Rheinheimera salexigens: one gene and its partner. The protein of the gene in region 1 interacts with the protein of each later gene in a pairwise test. Links are inferred from orthologs where the notes say so. Each region holds a gene or a part of one and is shown on either strand. Other genes may lie near its edges. The genes, in order: hflK and ftsH.

Region 1 (3,264 bases):
TCCAGCATAGCGTCACGCGTGACATCTGGCCAGTAATGATGAGAATGACAAGCAAAGTGTTGCTTGCCTTGATTCGCCTGTAAAAAGCGCTGATAAAAGTGTTGATACATGCTGCCACCCTTTTTTTGCTATAAAAAAGGCCCTTGCGGGCCTTTTAATTCTATTGCTAGTTGTTAGTTTTGCACTTTATCTGATTTCATATATTTAAAGAAATCATTATCTGGCTGAACAACTAAGATATCGTCTTTACTGTTAAAGCTATTACGATAGGCTTCCATACTACGGACAAAAGAAAAGAACTCAGCATTCTTATTGTAAGCATCAGCATACACTCTTGCCGCTAAAGCATCACCTTCACCGCGAACAGTACGCGAGTTACGCTCAGCATCCGCGACCATTACCGTCACCCGAGCGTCAACGTCAGCTCGAATTATTTCAGCTTTTTCACGACCTTTAGAACGATGTTCACGGGCAACAGCATGCCGCTCGGCTTCCATGCGCGCAAAGATAGAGCTACTAACTTCTTGCGGTAAGTTAATTTGCTTAACTCGCACATCAACCACGCCTATACCTAGCTCTTTAGCTGCTTGACCAGCTTGCTGCAATGCCCGTTCCATTAATTGCGTACGCTCACCAGAAACAATTTCTTGAATGGTACGCGCACCAAATTCAGTCCGTAAACCGTTATTGATATATTGCTTTAACAATACTTCAGCTTGAGCTTTGTTACCGCCAGTTGAAAGGAAGTAAGCTCCAAAGTCTTTAATCCGCCATTTGACATAACTATCGACTAATAAGTCTTTCTTCTCAGCTGTAACGAAGCGGTCAGCTGCGTCATCTAGGGTTTGGATCCTTGCATCAAGTTTACGCACCGTTTCAATAAATGGTATTTTTAAGTGTAAACCTGGCTCATACACAACCACTTGTTGTGCATCATCACGCTGGATTTTACCAAATTGGATAACAATACCGCGTTCACCTTCAGGTATAACAAACAGTGCCGAAATCAATATAAATACTGCAACCGCTATTATGGCTATTAATAAGTTTCTCATCATTTACCCCCGACCACTACTGCGTGTTGATGAGCTGCGTAATGGCTCTTTACGATCTTGTGCTGCTTGATTATCAGAGCTACTACGTGGTGGAACTAACGGCATGCCGCCCGATGAATTACTATCACGTGTCGCAGAAGATGATGAGTTGATCATTTTATCAAGTGGCAAATACATAATGTTATTGCCGTTCTTAACATCAACCATTACCTTAGAAGTGTTGCTATACACGTATTCCATCGTTTCGATATACATCCGATCTCGTGTCACTTTTGGTGCTGCCACGTATTCTGGTAATAGTTTTTCAAACCGCGCGACTTCACCTTGAGCCTTTAACACAATTTGCTGTTTATAGGCATCTGCTTCTTGCATGATCCGGTTTACTTGACCACGAGCACGAGGCTCTATTTCAAGTGCATAGGCTTCAGCTTCTTTGATAAAACGTTCTTGGTCTTCTTGAGCCTTAATCGCATCATCAAAAGCGTCTCGCACTTCTTCTGGTGGTCTGGCGTCACGGAAGTTCACATCAACTAAGGCTAAACCTAGTTTATAAGGTTCTATAACCGACTCTAGCTCTTCGCGGGTGTTTTGCCTAACGACTTCACGGCCCCGTGTTAATACGTCATCCATAATAGAATGACCAATAACATAACGTAAGGCAGCATCTGTCGCTTCATGTAAACTGCTATCGGCATCCACTACCGAGAACTTATACTGGCGTGGGTTAAATACCCGATACTGAACTTCAAACGTCACCCGTACTAAGTTTTGATCTTGAGTCAGCATAAAACCATCAGTACGTAATGAACGTACGCTAGTGATATCAACTGGAATTATCTGATCAATAAAAGTGGGGTTCCAATGAATACCCGGATCCACTTCACTATGGTATTGGCCAAAGCGCAATACGATACCGCGCTCTGATTCCTTAACGGTATAAAAACCACTAAGTGCCCAGACAATAGCAGCGACAATCACGATTAATATTAAGGCCGCAAAAGCACCGCCTGAGCCATTATTATTTGACGATTTTCCGCCGCCAAATATTCCGCCAAACTTTTTACCAAAGTTGCGAAACACTTCATCTAAATCTGGTGGGCCCTGGTCACGACCACCTTGTTTCCAAGGATCGTTATTTTTACCATTGTTACCCGGCTCATTCCAAGCCATGCTGTACTCCGTTAAAAGTTACTAGTTAAGGGTTACTCTATCAAATATCTGTAGAGCTGACGACATAGTTTTGTAATTGCCCTTGGCTTTGCTTTAACCAGCGCTGCCAAACTGGGTCAGCAATGCTTAGTCTTAAATGGCAATTACCCTCATCATCAAAATATTCTTCTTGTACACAATGCTGTTCATAACAGCGTGCGCGCCATGCAGACTGCTCTGGTGGCAATGATAATTTAAGATATAAATGGGTTTGCGACAATAGCTGCGTTATAGCTTTGATTAGCAGATCAATGCCTTGGCCAGTATTAGCTGAAACATACACTGCTATGGGCAAATTGTATTCGTTATATTCAATCCGTGGTGCTTGATCCAATAGATCAATTTTATTATACACGGTTAGCTGGACAATTTGATCGGCGCCAATTTCTTCTAATACCGCAGCCACTTGTTGCATATTATCGGTTTTTCGCGGATCTGCCGCATCAACAATATGTAATTGTAAATCTGCTTCACGGGTTTCCTGCAAAGTGGATTTAAATGCGGCGACTAAATTATGCGGCAAATGCCGAATAAAACCGACCGTATCAGCCAGCACTACGCCGCCCACCATGGGTAAGTTTAATTGACGTAACGTAGGGTCAAGCGTCGCAAATAATTGATCAGCGGCATACACTTCAGAGTCTGTCATTCGATTAAATAAACTCGACTTACCTGCGTTGGTGTAACCGACTAACGATATAACCGGTGTCGCCGCTTTTTGTCTTGCTCGACGACTTTGCTCCCGCTGTACTGTTAGCTTTTCTAATTTTGCTTGCAAGGCTTTCACCCGCACTCGCAATAAACGACGATCGGTTTCTAGCTGCGCTTCACCAGGTCCGCGCATACCAATACCGCCCTTTTGCCTATCTAAGCCATCCCAGCCCCGGACTAGTCGTGATGCTAAGTGCTCTAGCTGTGCTAATTCGACTTGTAACTTACCTTCGTAAGTTCGGGCTCGTTGCGCAAAAATATCTAAAATAAGGGTAGTACGGTCTATTAC
Region 2 (3,292 bases), 100 kb from region 1 along the record:
GCCATAGCGGCAATAGTGGCACAAGCGACACTGCCAATCATCCGCTCTGCAGCAGGCACATTTAATAATTCACCAATCATTGATTTTCGTGACATGCCTGCCAATACTGGCATGTTCATATCGATAAATTCTGTTAGTTGGGTTAACAACTGATAATTATGTGCGACACTTTTACCAAAACCGAAACCGGGGTCAAGAATAATATTTTCTGCCAGTATGCCAGCCGCGATACATTGCTCGGCGCGTTGCTGCAAAAACTGTTTTACGTCTTGCACCACATCTTGATAACTTGGCTGATGTTGCATAGTACGCGGGGCGCCTTGCATATGCATCAGGCATACAGGCACTTGGCATGCAACAGCAACTTCCAAAGCACCAGGTTCTTGTAAGGCTCTAATGTCATTAATAATATCAGCCCCTGCCTGAACCGCTTCTGACATTACAACTGCTTTACTGCTATCAATTGAAATAACACAGTCAAAACGCTGCCGTATTGCCTTAATAACCGGTATCACTCGCGCTAATTCTTCAGTTAATGAAACATCAACCGCACCTGGGCGAGTGGACTCGCCACCAATATCAATAATGCTGGCACCATCAATTAACATTTGTTCTGTTTGGCGCAACGCCGCATCTAAGTTGGTGTAGTTGCCACCATCTGAAAATGAATCTGGGGTAAGATTTAAAATACCCATAACCACAGGTCGATCTAAATTGAGCTGTCGTTGTCTAGGTAACTGTAAAATCATATCGACTCCGATACGTTAACGGCAAAAAGCACACGCAAAAAATCACATAAAGTAATAGCAAAAAAGCCCCGGAACGCGGGGCTTAGTTTATTCTACGCTTGCAGGCTTAGTGCAAGTTACCTTCAGAAGGCTTATCGCTAGCTGAAACATTATCGCTACTGCTATCAGTGGTAGTGTCACTGCTAGTATCGTCGCTATCGTCATCAGTTGGCTTAGCTCTTGGCTCCCAGTTTTCTGGTTGACGTACTTCGCGTCTGGCCATTAGGTCATCAATTTGTTTAGCATCAATCGTTTCATACTTCATTAATGCATCTTTCATGGTATGTAACACATCCATGTTTTCTTCAATTAATGTTTTAGCACGTATATAGTTACGATCAATAAACTCACGAATTTCAGCGTCGATAGCTTTAACCGTTTCTTCTGACATATGTTTATTTTTAGATACAGAGCGGCCTAAAAACACTTCGCCTTCTTCTTCTGCATATAACAGTGGACCTAGCTTTTCTGAAAAGCCCCATTGCGTCACCATTTTACGGGCTAAATCAGTAGCGCGTTCAATATCGTTAGAGGCACCTGTGGTTACATACTCAAAACCATAGATCACTTCTTCAGCAATACGACCACCAAATAACGAACTAATCATGCTTTCTAAATGACGTTTACTATGTGATACCCGATCCCGCTCTGGTAAATACATAGTGACACCTAAAGCGCGACCACGTGGGATAATACTCACTTTATACACAGGGTCATGATCAGGTACTAAGCGGCCAACAATGGCGTGACCTGCTTCATGATAAGCCGTCATTTCTTTTTCTTTTTCAGTCATCACCATAGAGCGACGTTCTGAGCCCATCATGATTTTATCTTTGGCTTTCTCAAACTCATCCATTGATACCACGCGTTTATCGGTGCGGGCAGCAAATAAGGCGGCTTCGTTAACTAAGTTTGCTAAATCAGCACCTGAGAAACCAGGTGTACCACGGGCAATAACTGATGGCTCAACGCCTTCGCCTAATGGTACTTTACGCATATGAACTTTTAAAATTTGCTCACGGCCTTTAACATCCGGTAAGCCAACCACAACTTGACGGTCAAAGCGGCCTGGACGTAATAATGCTGGGTCTAATACATCAGGACGGTTAGTTGCAGCAATGATAATGATACCTTCATTACCATCAAAACCATCCATTTCTACTAGCATTTGGTTTAATGTTTGCTCACGCTCGTCGTGACCACCACCTAAACCGGCACCACGCTGGCGACCAACCGCATCAATCTCATCGATGAAGATAATACAAGGCGAGGCTTTTTTCGCTTGTTCAAACATATCTCGGACACGTGACGCACCGACACCAACGAACATTTCAACAAAGTCTGAACCAGAAATAGTGAAGAAAGGTACTTTTGCTTCACCCGCAATGGCTTTAGCTAATAAGGTTTTACCCGTACCTGGAGGACCGATTAACAAAATACCTTTCGGAATACGGCCACCTAATTTCTGGAACCGTGAAGGATCTTTTAAGTAATCGACTAATTCAGAGACTTCTTCTTTAGCTTCATCACAACCCGCAACATCGGCAAAAGTGGTTTTAATTTGGTCTTCGCCCATTAAGCGCGCTTTACTTTTACCAAACGACATTGCCCCTTTACCGCCGCCGCCTTGCATTTGACGCATAAAGAAAATCCAGACACCAATTAACAATAACATTGGGAACCAAGAAATAAAGATAGTGGCTAACCAGCTACTTTCTTCAGGTTTAGCACCAAGGGTACTGACATCATTTTTAATCAGATCATCTAACAGTTTATCGTCATAACCAGTAGGAATTACGGTTTCAAAACGTTCACCGCTGCGCTTTACACCGGTAATCACACCCGTGCGTTCAACTTTCACTTCACGGATCTGCCCCTGGTTTACCTCTTTGATAAACTGAGTGTAGTTGGTTTGCCGCTCGCTGTTTTCATTAGGCCCAAAGCTGTTGAATACTGACATTAATACGACAGCGATCACCAACCAGACAATTAGATTCTTTGCCATGTCACTCAAGGTTATAACCTCTTTATTACCAAAATTTATAAATTCCCGACTACTTTACTAAATTTTGAAGCCGGTCGCCACGATATATGTCTCACGTGATCGTGCACGCGAAGAATCTGGCTTACGTATTTTTACTGTAGTAAAGGCTGCGCGCACATCTTTAACAAATTGCTCGAAGCCATCACCTTGAAACACTTTGACCACAAAACTACCATTTTGCTTCAATACGTTGTTACACATATCGAGTGCTAATTCGATCAAGTACATGGATCGTGCCTGATCAGTAGTATCATTACCACTCATATTCGGCGCCATATCCGACAATACAACATCTACGTTCTTACCATCGATTCGGCTCAGTAAGGCATTTAACACTGCTTCTTCCCGAAAGTCACCTTGTAAAAAGTGCACACCATTAATAGGGTCCATCGGTAAAATATCACAGGCTATCACAGTGCCTTTCTCACCCACCACGCCCGTACTGTATTGCGACCAACTG

The links.
Region 2: the proteins of hflK (region 1) and ftsH interact in binary tests that used the Escherichia coli proteins (3 or more experiments, as listed by UniProt). The link is inferred for Rheinheimera salexigens from one-to-one orthologs.

The regions. Positions count from the first base shown.
Region 1 is NZ_MKEK01000001.1:3,275,598-3,278,861, forward strand. Bases 143-3,074 are described here. They hold hflK (FtsH protease activity modulator HflK), read right to left. Parts: upstream 2,226-3,074; coding sequence 1,059-2,225; downstream 143-1,058. Other genes in these bases: hflC (protease modulator HflC), read right to left, coding at 174-1,055; hflX (ribosome rescue GTPase HflX), read right to left, coding at 2,266-3,074. Outside these bases: BI198_RS15125 (aminotransferase class V-fold PLP-dependent enzyme), read right to left, coding at 1-110; more of hflX, read right to left, coding at 3,075-3,264.
Region 2 is NZ_MKEK01000001.1:3,173,630-3,176,921, forward strand. What follows is about bases 325-3,284. They hold ftsH (ATP-dependent zinc metalloprotease FtsH), read right to left. Parts: upstream 2,794-3,284; coding sequence 856-2,793; downstream 325-855. Other genes in these bases: folP (dihydropteroate synthase), read right to left, coding at 325-749; rlmE (23S rRNA (uridine(2552)-2'-O)-methyltransferase RlmE), read right to left, coding at 2,851-3,284. In the rest of the region: more of folP, read right to left, coding at 1-324; more of rlmE, read right to left, coding at 3,285-3,292. UniProt on the Escherichia coli protein: Acts as a processive, ATP-dependent zinc metallopeptidase for both cytoplasmic and membrane proteins. Plays a role in the quality control of integral membrane proteins.